One region of the Pantoea alhagi genome, then DNA from elsewhere that is predicted to be linked to it. Evidence: predicted binding sites of a transcription regulator. Region 1 holds the regulator's gene; the other holds the start of a gene.

What was found. The regulator sigma-54, encoded in region 1, starts transcription at its own class of promoters, with help from an activator protein. The targets are predictions, from matches to a motif close to GTTGGCACANNTTTCGCTNT.
Positions count from the first base shown of each region.
Region 2: glnK (P-II family nitrogen regulator) is a predicted target of sigma-54. The motif match lies at 1,228-1,247, and genes of this name have one in related genera.

Region 1 covers NZ_CP019706.1:1,099,625-1,107,225, reverse strand. Annotated here, with positions in the region: gene arcB (aerobic respiration two-component sensor histidine kinase ArcB) at 1-992, shown strand, start outside; gene mtgA (monofunctional biosynthetic peptidoglycan transglycosylase) at 1,909-2,595, shown strand; gene npr (PTS phosphocarrier protein NPr) at 2,604-2,876, opposite strand; gene rapZ (RNase adapter RapZ) at 2,873-3,727, opposite strand; gene ptsN (PTS IIA-like nitrogen regulatory protein PtsN) at 3,798-4,280, opposite strand; gene hpf (ribosome hibernation promoting factor) at 4,472-4,759, opposite strand; gene rpoN (RNA polymerase factor sigma-54) at 4,783-6,216, opposite strand; gene lptB (LPS export ABC transporter ATP-binding protein) at 6,265-6,990, opposite strand; gene lptA (lipopolysaccharide ABC transporter substrate-binding protein LptA) at 6,996-7,541, opposite strand; gene lptC (LPS export ABC transporter periplasmic protein LptC) at 7,522-7,601, opposite strand, start outside.
Region 2 covers NZ_CP019706.1:366,255-373,855, reverse strand. Annotated here, with positions in the region: gene B1H58_RS01800 (SmdB family multidrug efflux ABC transporter permease/ATP-binding protein) at 1-1,048, shown strand, start outside; gene glnK (P-II family nitrogen regulator) at 1,298-1,636, shown strand; gene amtB (ammonium transporter AmtB) at 1,672-2,955, shown strand; gene tesB (acyl-CoA thioesterase II) at 3,010-3,870, opposite strand; gene B1H58_RS01780 (YbaY family lipoprotein) at 4,085-4,639, shown strand; gene B1H58_RS01775 (MGMT family protein) at 4,671-4,979, opposite strand; RNA gene ffs (signal recognition particle sRNA small type) at 5,190-5,286, shown strand; gene B1H58_RS01765 (HHA domain-containing protein) at 5,326-5,544, opposite strand; gene tomB (Hha toxicity modulator TomB) at 5,572-5,952, opposite strand; gene B1H58_RS01755 (hypothetical protein) at 6,101-6,445, opposite strand; gene ykgO (type B 50S ribosomal protein L36) at 6,798-6,938, opposite strand; gene B1H58_RS01745 (type B 50S ribosomal protein L31) at 6,954-7,211, opposite strand; gene B1H58_RS01740 (multidrug efflux RND transporter permease subunit AcrB) at 7,397-7,601, opposite strand, start outside.

The DNA.
Region 1 (7,601 bases):
TCTTTGCGATGTATTATCAGGTTAAAGACCAGCTCGGCGGCAAACCCGCTACCGGCACCGGTATCGGCCTTGCGGTATCCCGACGTTTAGCGCAGGCCATGGGCGGGGATATCACCGTGCGCAGCCAGCCAGGCGAAGGAGCGTGCTTTACGGTGACGCTAAACGCGCCGCAAATCGCTGAAGAGGTAGAAGATGAGATGCTGGCCGACGAGATGCCGCTGCCTGCGCTACATGTGCTGCTGGTTGAGGATATTGAGTTAAACGTTGTCGTTGCGCGTTCTGTACTGGAGAAGCTGGGGAATAGCGTTGAGGTCGCCATGACCGGACAGGCGGCGCTGGATATGTTTGATCCCGATGAATTTGATCTGGTGTTACTGGATATTCAGCTACCGGATATGACGGGTTTGGATGTGGCGCGCGCCATTCATCAGCGCTTTAGCGGGCAGAGCCTGCCGCCGCTGATCGCGCTGACGGCCAATGTCCTGAAAGACAAAAAAGAGTATCTGGATGCGGGCATGGATGACGTACTCAGTAAACCGCTGGCGGTGCCGGCATTAACGGCAATGATCAAAAAGTTTTGGGACTATCAGGAGAGCGCTCCGATCGAGCCGCACGCTCAACTGGATGAAAAGAAACTGGCGTTACTTGACCTGCCAATGCTGGAGCAATATGCCGAGCTGGTCGGCCCGTCACTTATTACCCGCAGCCTTGATATGTTTGAGCAGCTGTTGCCCGGCTATCTGGCGGTGCTGGATTCCAACATGATGGCGCGCGATCAAAAGGGAATTGCTGAGGAAGGGCATAAAATCAAAGGCGCTGCGGGCTCGGTTGGCTTACAGCACCTACAGCAGCTAGCGAAGCAAATTCAGAGTCCGGAACTGCCAGCATGGTGGGATAACGTGCAGGAATGGATCGACGAGCTCAAACAAGAATGGCGGCATGATGTGGCCGTATTGCGGGAATGGATTGAACAACAGGAAGCAGGACGCTGAAAAAAATGACCCCGGCTTGTGCCGGGGTGCGCGAATACTGCGCCAACACCAGGGAAAAGGTTGCTCACGCCATTTCTTTGAAGAGTTCACAAGCGGCACAAGCATGGTATTGGTTAACGCTTTGACACACCTTAGCAAATCTCAACGTATCTGTTAAATGATTCATTAAAATATGTGATGTGCGCCAGCGTTCATATACAGAAAACATTAATTTACTGACACAGTCAAGCAAGGAATTAACTGAAGCCCTATATTGGCGTCAGTTTAAGCTTTTGTAAAGGTTTTCATTACAAAAATCTTTTCGCTTTGAGAAGCTGTAGCTCGCCTCCTGTTTTTTAACTGTTCTTCGTACCGGGTCAGCATAACATTTGTCATTAAAGCCTTAATATTACTAAATTTTAGTGGATAATTTTTTAGGCCGGAACTGGCTGAAGAAAAGTAGCGGCTACCCCTTTAAGTGGCCTGGTTGTTTACTGGTGGTGGAAACGCATACAACAGGGGATAAAAGGCATTTAAAAAATGAAAATCAGTAACTGGCAAGAGGATGAAAGAGAAGATTACTTCAATTAATTTTGCCATTTTCATCTTTTAGGTGTTGGATTATCGTTCTGTTTATAAATTATTTGAATGTTTTTCCTTATGGGTGTTCAGCGGTATGTTTGAGTAAAACTGCGTTAAACAACAAATAGACTAAACTTTGGAACCGATTCCGCTGACAGGGAAACCATTGATGTAGGAAGAATTTTACAAATTCTAAAGTTGTGATTCAGAAAATTGAATCAATAAAGGCCATTTTTTATCAGCTTTTTTGCCCTTGATTGCCACACAAAAAAAGTCAGTAACAACCGTGATTAATAAGTTATAAAACCAGTAATGGAAGAGAGAAATGAGGAAAAATAAAGGGGGGTTCTTAAGCATGACTCGGCGCTGGCTGGCGCGAACAGTCCTGCTTGTTGGGGGGCTTTGGCTGGCCGGGATTGCGCTTTTTGCCTTTTTGCCGGTACCGTTTTCAGCCGTGATGGCAGAGCGGCAGGTTTCTGCATGGCTAACGGGGGATTTCGCATGGGTGGCACATTCTGACTGGGTTTCCAGAGATGAGATATCTCCCTGGTTACCGCTGGCGGTGATTGCCGCTGAGGATCAAAAATTCCCGGTTCACTGGGGATTTGATGTCGAAGCCATTGAGTCGGTACTCGATAACCAGAACGGCCGGCTGCGTGGCGCCTCTACATTGACGCAGCAAACGGCAAAAAATTTGTTTCTGTGGGATGGGCGCAGCTGGCTGCGTAAAGGCCTGGAAGCAGGTTTAACACTGGGGCTGGAAGGCGTATGGAGCAAGAGACGTATTCTGACGGTCTATCTGAATATTGCTGAGTTTGGCGACGGAATCTTTGGTGTTGAAGCCGCTGCGCAGCGCTATTTTCATAAGCCCGCCAGCAGGCTGACTATGTCAGAAGCGGCGCTTTTGGCTGCGGTACTGCCCAACCCGCTGCGCTTTCGCGCCGATGCGCCTTCAGGCTATGTACGGCAGCGTCAGGCGTGGATTATGCGCCAGATGAGCCAGCTGGGCGGCATGGGCTTTATCCGGCAGCATAATCTGTAGAGGCACGCTTACTCTTCGTCGAAGCCGGCTTCAAACAGCTCGATTACCGCCGCCAGCGCCTGCTGTTCTTGCGGGCCGCTGGCTTCAATTTCTATATGACCGCCTTTTGCCGAGTCGAGCATCAACAGCGCAATGACGCTGCTGGCCTCGGCTTCGGTGCCTGTCTCATTGCGTAACAGCACTTCAGCATCAAAACTTTGCACCAGTTCAAACAGCTTCATGGCCGGGCGCGCATGCATGCCCAGCTTATTCTTGATTTCAACGGTTTGTCTGACGGTCATGATTTACGTTTTTCCAGCGTACGATGACGGGACTGAACATTTTTACCGCGTGAACGGAAGTAATCGGCCAATTGTTCGGCAATATAAACGGAACGGTGCTTACCGCCGGTACAACCAATGGCGACAGTTAAATAGCTGCGATTATTGGTCTCCAGCATGGGCAGCCACAGCTCCAGATAGCTGCGCGTCTGATAAATAAAGTTATGTACTTCCGTATGGCGATCGAGGAAGGCCGCTACCGGGCGATCGAGGCCGGTCATTGGACGCAGCTTGGGATCCCAGTGAGGGTTCGGCAGAAAACGCACGTCAAACACATAGTCGGCATCGATAGGAATACCATGCTTATAGCCGAACGATTCAAACACCATCGTCAGTTCGCGTTCACGTTTGCCCAGCAGGCGGGTACGCAGCATTTCTGCCAGTTCATGCACGGACATTTCGGAAGTATCAACAATCAGATCGGCACGTGAGCGCAACGGTTCTAAAAGATCGTTCTCTTCATCAATGGCGCTTTCCAGCGATAAGTTTTTACTGGAAAGCGGATGCAGACGGCGGGTGTCACTATAGCGGCGGATCAGGGTGTTACGATCGGCGTCCAGAAACAGCAGCTGAGGTGAAAAGCTGTTGGGCAGGCCGGTTAAGGCTTTTTCCAGCACGTCCGGTGATTCCGGCATGTTGCGGACATCAATACTGACCGCCGCAGAAATATTGCGCGCGGCCAGCGAGCTTGCCAGATCGGGCAGTAACGTTACCGGCAGGTTATCTACACAGTAAAAACCCATATCTTCCAGCGCGCGTAACGCGACAGATTTCCCTGAGCCTGAACGACCGCTGACGATCATCAGCACCATTAAGTTATCTCCCCATTTAACCCGTGAATACCGGGCTGTCCCGGTACGGGCAAAAGTGCAAGCTGACTATTTAGTGATTTTCTTCTGGCATCGCGGCGATGATTTCATATAACTCTTCATCACTTTGCGCAGCCCGCAGACGACGGCAAACGGTTTTGTCAGCCAGTCGCTTTGCTACCAGCGAAAGGGTATGTAGATGTGTTTTACATTGATCCGCCGGCACCAGCAAGGCAAAGAGCAAATCCACCGGCTGGTTATCAATGGCATCAAAAGCGATAGGCTGATCGAGACGGATAAAAACGCCGACCGCGCGTAGCGTATCCTCCTCCAGCTTGCCGTGCGGGATCGCAATACCGTTCCCGATACCGGTACTGCCCATGCGTTCGCGCGTCAGAATAGCTTCAAAAACCGTCTGATGGGGCAGGTTAAGCTGTTTGGCAGCCAGTTCACTGATGATTTCCAGTGCCCGCTTTTTGCTCTGGCAATGCACGCCGCTGCGGGTACAGTCAAGGCTAAGTACAGAGCTGAGTTCCAGTGAGAGTTCGTTGTTCATCATAGTTTCACTTGCGTGTTCACATTTACTGGCACATCACGCTACTTTACGCGTCTTGCGACGAGAACAGCAGCAAAAACTTCGCCAGCCGGCGTGAATGGAAAAACGGGGCGAAAAAGCTCGCCCCCGGTCTGTGCATGTTACCGTATCCGGCAACCTGACGGCCTGTTTTTCCTTAAGCCGCGAGGTGATTAGTGTTGTTTTAACTTATCTTTATGCTTGGTTAGCTGGCGCGCCAGCTTATCGATTAAACCATCGATCGCCGCATACATATCACTGGCTTCAGACGTTGCGTGCAGTTCGCCGCCGCTGACATGCAGCGTCGCTTCCGCTATCTGCTGCACTCTTTCTACCTTTAGCACAATATGAACCTGGGTTATCCGGTCAGAATATTGGGCCAGTTTGGCAAATTTGGTGTTCACAAACTCACGTAAAGCGGTCGTGATTTCAACGTGTTGCCCGGTAATATTGAGTTGCATAGCGTCTTCCTTCTCAGTGATGATCAAACCAATTGCTTACGCTGGTTTGATGGCGGGATGGATAAAGACTCGCGATACTTCGCGACGGTACGGCGCGCCACCATAATGCCTTGTTCAGACAACAGGGTAGTGAGCTTGCTGTCGCTCAGCGGTTTGGCGGGGTTTTCCGCCGAGATTAGCTTTTTCACCAGCGCGCGAATGGCAGTTGATGAGGCTTCGCCCCCGCCTTCGGTATTAACATGGCTGGAAAAAAAGTATTTCAGTTCAAAAATGCCGCGTGGGCTGTGCAGATATTTTTGAGTGGTAACGCGGGAAATGGTCGACTCATGCATATCAACGGCCTGGGCAATATCCGCCAGCACCATCGGGCGCATAAACTCTTCACCCTGCTCAAAAAAAGCCTGCTGTTGTTCCACAATGCAACGCGTCACTTTGAGCAGCGTATCATTACGGCTTTCCAGGCTTTTAATCAGCCATTTCGCATCCTGTAAATTGGTGCGAATAAACTGGTTATCGCTGTCGCTACGCGCCGAATTGCCCAGCGCGGCGTATTGCTGATTGATCTGCAGGCGCGGCACGCTGTCGCTGTTTAACTCAACCGTCCAGCGATTGCCTGTTTTACGCACCAGCACATCAGGGATGACATATTCCGGTTCGCGGGTGTTAACTGACTGGCCGGGTCGTGGATCCAGTGACTGAATCAGCGCCAGCGCCGTTTTCAGCACTTCTTCTTTCAAACGCGTCACGCGCATCAGACTGCGGAAATCATGGTTGGCCAGCAGATCGAGGTATTGATCGACAATCAGCTGCGCCTCGGCCAGAAAGGGCGTATCGCGCGCAAATTGTGAAAGCTGTACCAGCAGACAATCACGCAGGTTACGTGCGCCCACCCCAACCGGATCGAAACGCTGGACTCGCTTCAGAACCGCTTCAACCTCATCCAGCGCCACATCCTCGTCGCCAAGGCTGTCGCGGATATCATCCAGCGTAACGGTAAGGTAGCCGGTATCGTCAATGGCATCGACGATCGAGGTGGCAATCGCGCGGTCGGTATCGCTAAACGGCGTTAGCTCTACCTGCCACATCAGGTAATCCTGCAAGGTTTGGGTGGTTTCGCCCTGATAAACCGGTAGTTCATCATCGCGATAGTCATTGCCGGTGCCTGAGGGCGTACCGGCCGTATAGATCTCATCCCAGGTTGCATCAAGCGGCAACTCTTCCGGCATATCCTTTTGCTCAAGCGCCTCACGCGTATCAAGCGCTTCGCTTTCAGCATATTCGAGAGAATCTACTTCCTCATGGATATCGGTCTGCTCAAGCAACGGATTACTCTCCAGCGCCAGCTGTATCTCCTGTTGAAGTTCCAGCGTAGAAAGCTGCAGCAAACGGATTGCCTGCTGTAGCTGCGGAGTCATTGCAAGCTGTTGACTGAGTCTGAGTTGCAAACCTTGCTTCATATTCAGAATAAAGATTCCTGATAAAACACCGTCATAACTGACACCATATCAGAGTCTGAACTCTTCACCCAAATAGACACGTTTTACTTGCTCATCGGCCAGGATAGCTTCCGGCGTTCCGTGCGCGATTAAATGGCCCTGGCTAACGATATAAGCGCGTTCGCAGACGGCCAGCGTTTCACGGACGTTGTGGTCCGTGATCAGGACGCCAAGCCCGCTGTCGCGCAGATGCTCAATGATTTTTTTAATATCAATCACAGATATGGGATCGACGCCGGCAAAAGGCTCATCCAGCAGAATAAATTTGGGATTTGCCGCCAGCGCTCGGGCAATTTCAACACGACGGCGCTCGCCGCCTGACAGCGCCTGGCCGAGGCTATCGCGCAGATGCGCAATATGGAACTCTTCCATCAGCTCTTTGGCGCGATCTTCACGCTGCTCGGTGGTGAGATCTTCCCGTATCTGCAGCACCGCCATCAGGTTGTCATAAACGCTCAGACGACGGAAAATAGAGGCTTCCTGTGGCAGATAGCCAATCCCGCGTCGGGCGCGAGCGTGCAGCGGCAGAATACTGATATCTTCATCATCAATAACGATGCGGCCTGCATCACGCGGCACAATACCAACGACCATATAAAACGTTGTGGTTTTGCCGGCCCCGTTTGGACCGAGCAGGCCAACGATCTCGCCTGATTTAACCTGCAGGCTGACATCTTCCACCACGCGGCGGCCTTTATAGGCTTTTGCCAGATTTTCAGCGATTAGTGTTGCCATAGGGATCAGCGGCTCTTCTGTTGGCTAGTGGATGAGGAGGCGGGTTTATCCTGCAACTGCGAAGGAACCAGCACCGTGGTGACGCGTTTGTTATCGCCTTCACTCCAGGCCTGCATCTTCTGCTCTTTAACCAGATAGGTAATGCGATCGCCTTTCACGTTGCTGTCCAGCTGCTCAATATAAGCATTGCCGGTAAGCTCAACGAAATCCTTCGCCAGCTCATAGCGCATCTTTGCCGCATGGCCTTTTACCGGTTTGCCATCGTCCTGTAGCTGATAAAAAGTGGCCGGATTGCCATAGGCGTCGACCACGGTTTTTTTGCTGTCGCCGCCGGGACGTGTAACCACCACTTTATCTGCGGTAATTTTTATCGAACCCTGAGTAACGATAACGTTGCCGGTAAAGGTCGCGACATTGCCCTGCATATCCAGCGCCTGATTGGCCGAATTGATGTTAACCGGCTTTTCAGAGTCGCCGGTTAAGGCAAAAGCCGGAACGCTGGCGGCCAGCAGGGTACTGATAAGCAGTAGTTTAAGGCTGTTGTTGTGCATTGATTTCATAATTTGTTTTGACCTTTTCAATCAGCTCGGCCGTTTTCGTCCGTAAATTAC
Region 2 (7,601 bases), 730 kb from region 1:
CATGGAGACGTTAAGGCTGGACGGCTTTCTGTTGCGTCCCTTGCTCAGCCTGTTTTCAGCGGCCATTTTGTGCGGTTTGCTGATGCTGTTTAGTTTCTCGTCGGTTGGCGTATTTGAGGTTGGCGTGCTGTATGCCTTCATCAGCTACCTGGGACGGCTAAATGAACCGCTAATTGAATTGACCACACAGCAGTCGATGCTGCAGCAGGCGATTGTTGCTGGCGAGCGTATTTTTGAGCTAATGGATGCGCCGCGGCAGCATTACGGTCAGGAAGATCGGCCTTTGCAAAGTGGCCGCATCGATATTGAACATCTCAGTTTTGCCTATCGTGACGGGCGCAATGTGCTGGAGGACATTTCACTTCAGGTTCCTTCACGCAGCTTTGTCGCCCTTGTCGGCCATACCGGCAGCGGTAAGAGTACGCTTGCCAGCCTGATGATGGGCTACTATCCAGTGAAGCAGGGACGCATTTGTCTGGATGGGCGTCCGCTGGAGCAGTTCAGCCATCAGGCGCTGCGTCAGGGGGTGGCAATGGTTCAACAGGATCCAGTGGTGCTGGCCGATAGCTTCTTCGCCAATGTGACGCTGGGGCGTGATATCAGCGAACAGGCGGTATGGGAGGCGCTGGAAGCGGTTCAGCTGGCAGAGCTGGCACGCGGCCTCTCTGACGGCATCCATACGCGCCTTAATGAACAGGGTAATAATCTGTCGGTAGGGCAGAAGCAGCTGCTGGCGCTGGCGCGTGTCCTGGTTGCCGAACCGCAGATCCTTATTCTGGATGAGGCGACAGCCAATATCGATTCCGGCACCGAGCAGGCAATTCAGCGTGCCCTGCAGCAAGTCAGAAAGAAAACCACGCTGGTCGTCATTGCGCACCGCCTTTCTACCATTACCGAAGCGGATACGATTCTGGTGTTACATCGGGGACAGGCCGTTGAGCGCGGCACGCATACTGAACTACTGGCGCAGCAGGGGCGCTACTGGCAAATGTATCAGCTGCAGCAGGTAGGCAGTGAGCTGACAATGGGCATTACCGAAGGAGCCTGAGTCCTTCTTGCACCTTTTTCAGGCGCGATTATCAGAATGTTCCCTGGAAATGCGCACCAGGTTGTCATAACGCACCTTTATGGTGCGTTTTTTTCTGCTGTATGCGGCCATTTTTCCTGTCACAGACGCGCTTGTGCCGATTACGCCGCTTCCTGCCCGACTTTCACTCTCTTCCCATAGCTGGCACAACCTTTGCTTTACTCTCCCTGTATCAGATGCCTGACCAATATGATTAAGCAAGGGGAGCGTATGAAGCTGGTTACCGTTGTCATCAAGCCGTTCAAACTGGAGGATGTGCGCGAAGCGCTCTCTTCTATCGGCATCCAGGGATTGACCGTCACAGAGGTCAAGGGATTTGGTCGTCAAAAAGGCCACGCTGAACTCTATCGTGGCGCTGAATATAGCGTGAATTTTCTGCCGAAAGTCAAAATCGATATCGCCATTGCTGACGATCAACTGGATGAGGTGGTCGATGTGATCAGTAAGGCGGCCTATACCGGCAAAATTGGCGACGGCAAAATCTTTGTTGCGGAGCTGCAACGCGTTATCCGTATTCGCACCGGTGAAACTGACGAAGCCGCTCTTTAAGCCGGCTTCGGTAACTTGTGATGGGATGGAATAAAATGAATAAATTAATGACCAAAGGCCTCGCTGGCCTGGCGCTGTTACCATCGCTGGCGATGGCGGCTCCTGCCGTTGCGGATAAGGCGGATAACGCCTTTATGATGATTTGCACCGCGCTGGTGCTGTTTATGACAATTCCCGGGATAGCGCTCTTTTATGGTGGCCTGATCCGCGCTAAAAACGTTCTGTCACTGCTGACGCAGGTCTCTGTGACCTTCGCCATGGTGTGCGTAATCTGGGTGCTGTATGGCTACTCCCTGGCATTTAGCGAAGGTAACGCCTTTTTCGGCGGCCTGGACTGGCTGATGCTAAAAAATATCAGCCTGACAGCATTAAGCGGTACCATTTATCAGTACATTCATGTGGTCTTTCAGGCCTCTTTCGCCTGTATTACCGTTGGACTGATTGTCGGCTCTATTGCCGAGCGCATTCGCTTCTCAGCCGTACTGATCTTTGTGGTTATCTGGCTGACGCTGGCTTACCTGCCTATTGCTCACATGGTCTGGGCGGGCGGTTTCCTGGCGCAGGATGGCGCGCTCGATTTTGCTGGCGGAACCGTGGTTCATATCAACGCCGCCGTTGCCGGCCTGGTGGGTGCTTATCTGGTAGGTAAACGCGCGGGCTTTGGCAAAGAGGCATTCAAACCGCATAACCTGCCGATGGTATTCACCGGCACGGCGATCCTCTATGTTGGCTGGTTTGGTTTTAACGCAGGCTCAGCGGCGGCGGCCAACGAGATTGCTGCGCTGGCCTTCCTGAACACCGTGGTAGCCACAGCAGGTGCCGTACTCTCCTGGACCTTTGGCGAATGGGCGCTGCGTGGAAAGCCTTCGCTGCTTGGTGCCAGTTCTGGCTTTATTGCAGGACTGGTGGCGATTACGCCTGCCTGTGGCTACGTTGGCGTTGGCGGTGCGCTGCTGATTGGTCTGATTGGCGGCCTTGGCGGCCTGTGGGGCGTCACGGTCCTGAAAAAATGGCTGCGCGTGGATGACCCGTGCGATGTGTTCGGCGTACACGGCGTTTGCGGCATTATTGGCTGCATCCTCACCGGCGTATTCGCCTCCTCTTCACTGGGCGGCGTTGGTTACGCTGAGGGCGTCACCATGGGCCATCAGATTTGGGTACAGCTGTTTAGTGTGATTTTAACAATCATCTGGACCGGCGTGGTGGCCTTTATAGGTTTCAAAGTCGCAGATATGCTGGTAGGACTGCGTGTGCCGGAAGAGCAGGAGCGTGAAGGGCTTGATGTTAACAGCCACGGCGAGAATGCTTATAATCAGTAATCGACATTAAATAAAAGAAAAGGACGATGCCCGGCATCGTCCTTTTTCATGGTATCAACTGCGCTGACGCATTACGCCTTCCTGCACCGTGGAAGCAACTAACACGCCTTCCCGGGTATAAAACTCTCCACGTACAAAGCCGCGCGCCCCGGAAGCCGACGTGCTTTCTACGCTGTATAACAGCCACTGATTCAAATCCACCGCACGGTGAAACCACATAGAGTGATCGATGGTGGCAACCTGCATTCCTGGCTCCAGAAAACCTTTGCCGTGAGGCTGTAACGCAACCGGAAGAAAGTTCAGATCGGAAGCGTAGCCCAGCAAATATTGATGGATACGCGCGTCGTCAGGCATTGCACCGTTAGCGCGTAGCCACACCTGGCGCGTTGGCGCATCGACATGACCTTTTAACGGATTGTGGAAGGTCACCGGGCGGATATCTAATGGCTTTTCGGCAAGGAACTTTGCGCGCACCTTTTCCGGGATCATGGCGGCCAGCCGTTGGGCGATCTCCGTTTCGCTGGGCAGCCCCTCCGGACCGGGAACATCAGGCATCGGTTTTTGATGCTCAAAGCCGCTTTCCGGTGCCTGGAAGGAGGCGGTCATGTAAAAAATAGGTTGGCCATTTTGAATAGCGGCAACGCGGCGCGCGCTGAAGCTGTAGCCATCCCGCAGCGTTTCGACATCATAAATAATCGCTTTCTGGCTATCACCCGGTCGCAGAAAATAGCTGTGGAAAGAGTGGATATTCCTTTCGACAGGCACGGTGTGCTTGGCGGCATGCAGCGCCTGCCCCACAACCTGCCCGCCAAAGACCTGGCGCAGACCTAAATCCTCGCTTTGGCCGCGAAACAGACCTTCCTCAAGTTTTTCCAGCTGCAACAGGTTAAGGAGATTTTTTAATGCCTGGCTCATCAGATGTTCCTCAATAACATTACCGCTTTAGTTTGCGAGATCCGACCAGCTCCTGCAACTGTGCAGACGCTAATGTTTCAGTTAATAAAGAGGAACCCGGCAGTCGCCAGGCAAAAAAGCGGATCCTGTGCCAGAATTAAGCACATACAGCGTCTTATAGCTGTTTCGGCCAATTTGTCGCCGACACGACATTGATCAGAAGGAGAGGTTATCAATGAAATTCTGGCATGTAATGAGCGGAGCAACGCTGGCCGTTGCCCTTGCAGGTTGTGCAGATAAAAGTGCAAATATTCCCGTTCCCACGCCGGGCGCAGAGTTAGCTGGACAACCCGTTATTGCCCAACCAAACGTGAGCGGTTCCATCTATATCCGGCAAAATGTGGCGTTACCGCCGGACGCAGCATTAACGGTAACTCTTTCAGACGCATCCCTGGCGAATGCTCCGGCCAAAGTGCTGGCGCAGCGCGTGGTTCTTACCGAGGGCAAACAGGCGCCTTTCCGTTTTACCTTGCCCTTTAACCCGGCCGATATTCAGCCTGACGCGCGCATTCTCTTAAGCGCAGCGATCACTCAGGATAATAAGGTTATTTTTATGACCGAATCGGTTAAACCGGCAATCAATAGTGGCGGAACAAAAATCGACTTAACCCTGGTTCCGGCTACATCGGTTGCTATGCCGACCCGCAGTGGCGCAGCGACGACCGTTCCGTCTACGTCGCCGACTCAGGTTACGCCATCCTCATCAATACCTGCACCAACCAGCTTCTGAAGATGTTTATGGGGGGCCAGCGTTGCTGGCCTTACCATTGCCATCGGTAACGCGCCAGATCAACTTCTCCGGCATCGCTGATTTCAATTCCTTCCGCTTCCAGCGCATCACGCTGCCGCAGCAAATCATCCCCCTGAAGAGATATCTGTCCGTGGCGGTTAATAATCCGGTACCAGGGCAGGCGACTATCGGCAGGCAGACGCTTTAATAATCCGCCAACCTGACGCGCTGCACGCGGCGAGCCAGCCAGACGCGCCACGTCGCCATAGGTAGCAACGGTGCCAAAGGGAATAGCGGCGATAACCTGTATCACACGCTGAGAGAAAGAGTCATTGTCCATAGCGGCTCCTGCTTTAGGTTTGTGCTTATCCTCGCAAAAAGCAGTATGTAAAGAAATATGCCAAAGCGGTAACACTGCCGTGAGAGAAAATACTCAAGAAAAGCGGAGGGTTGTTTAATAAAACAACGGTTGTGGGCCTGCGGCTTGCATTTACCCCAGGCATCATTGATAATGCCTCCGCTCTGTAACGGAGCACGTCAATGGGGGCCCTGTTGGTTCTCCCGCAACGCTAACTTGTGAACTCGGTCAGGTCCGGAAGGAAGCAGCCGCAGCAGGTGACGCGTGTGCCGGGATGTAGCTGGCAGGGCCCCCACCATTTTTACCCATCCCGTTATTTCTCATCTGGTTAGCGTACATATTTCCATACTGATACTGGGACTTTATCGTACAGCTTATTCATTGTTAATTCAGCCAGACGATGATCCGCTGCGGAATAAAAAACAGCCAGTTCATCATCAGGTAATTCATATTTATTCTTTTCAATAACACGCTCAAGTGTATCAATGGATCGGCAACGTCTTAAGCGCATCAGATAGTCAGTCTTGGTCATAATTTTTTCTGTCATGGTTAAACCATAATAAATTAACGGTTACTAAAATGAATGGCTTGGCTGTAAAGGAAGCTGAGCGCACTCTTCTGCGAAAAGGTTAAACAAACGTCGGGCGGAACGCTGCCAGCGCTGTAGGTCCTGAACATTGATGCCGTAATTACTGAAAAGCATAAAGGTATCATCGAGGTAATCATCAATTTGAACAATGAGATCCTCATCCTCAGCATGCTTAATTTTATAATTCATCGTGAATGAAGCAATATGTTCAATCAGATCATTCAGTTGTAAATTAGAAGCGGACGTAGGATCATTAACCCAGCCATGATGGCTGTCACCTAACGTTGCCATACTTTCGTCGTACAGATTCTCACACAAGAAATTCAACTGGGCAATATCATGCCGTTTCGGTGAGTATTCGTCCATCTTTTTTCCCTCCATACATCGACCATTGTCTGCATGCGAAACAGTGAAAAAAGCACCGTACTATAGGGTTAATATTAAGATTCGTTAGTTGATCAGACAAGGTAAATATAATGTAAGCTTGCTCTTTTCAGATAAGGTATGAGTAAATTTAAAGTTCATCGGCGGTGGAAGGGCGCGTATCATCAATAAAATTAAAGGCCAGTGCGCCAGGAATTACCTCAAACTCAACACTTTCCCGTTGGGATTCTGTCTGATTAATGTCAAGACAAGCATTGAATACATTCCAGTCGAACTGATAGTACAGTTTATATCTGTCATCATTTATTGGATCTACAGAAATAATCTTAACCGATTCCGGAACAAAAAGCGCATTCTGCGAATACCATTGCAGATCACCGATCAGCATTTTTTCTATTTTGGGAATATTCTGTAGAATTATACTTTTTAATTTTAGCGGGTTTCTCTCATCTTGCAAAATATCGCACGGGATCATTTTTCTCACTTTACCTCCGCTGAGTGTATCCACACTTAGGATAAGAATGAGATTAAGTATGCCAGAACACAAGCAGGGTTAATTAATATTGAGCCTAAATTTATGCCAGTAAATGTCATGCTTTCACAGGCTAATGTTTAAATGAGGTAAACTTACTTCATTGAATTTTATAAATTTAGGGCAAAGCGATAGCCCAATCAAGTTATTTTATTGACATAAAAGGATACAATTTTCTTACACTAAGGTTTAAGCCACAGCGGTTGGTTGCTGTTTAGCGTGATGAAATGCAGTCAATAAAAAGCGGTTGAGCAAAAAAAGAGCAGGCCAGCGTAATCGCCAGCCTGCTACCTTTTTAACGTTTTTTCTTTCCGCCCTGAACGGCTTTGAAGCGCGGATTACTTTTGCAAATGACATATACGCGACCATGCCGGCGAACTATCTTGCAGTCTTTGTGACGCTGTTTAGCCGCGCGTAGCGAGCTTAAAACTTTCATAACTCCTTTTTCTCCTTAATCATTTTTGCCGAAAAAACGGCCATAACGTTGATTAAAGCGCGCTGAGCTTCCTTCACGGCTGTAGTCTTTTTGCTTGCCCGTATAATGTGGATGCGAGGCAGAAGATACATCCAGCGCAACATAGGGGAAAGTTTCACCGTCGATTTCAATTGTCCGGTCGGTTTTAATCGTCGAACCTGTTTTAAAGTAGTGATCGACGCTGGTGTCGTGAAAAACGACGGTACGGTAATGGGGATGAATACCCGGTTTCATAGCGGCTCCTTTTGATATGTTATATCATAACATAAATGAATTATGCGCCTTTCATTTGCGTTATGCAACGGGTCGATACTGCCGTACGGAAGATGAAGTGAACCGCGAGGGATAACAGCCAGGACAGGGGGATGAAACAGGTAAAAAAAAGAGGCCACATAAAGTGGCCTCTGGTTAACGCATTATTAATGCTGATGCTCTACAGGATGGCCCTGTTCCAGCTCTTCCTTATGTTTACTGAAGCGGCGGCGCACCACCACAAAGAACACAGGAACAAAGAAGATAGCCAGCACAGTCGCCGTTACCATGCCGCCCATGACACCGGTACCTACCGCGTTCTGCGCGCCAGAACCTGCGCCAGTACTGATAGCCAGCGGCAATACGCCGAGG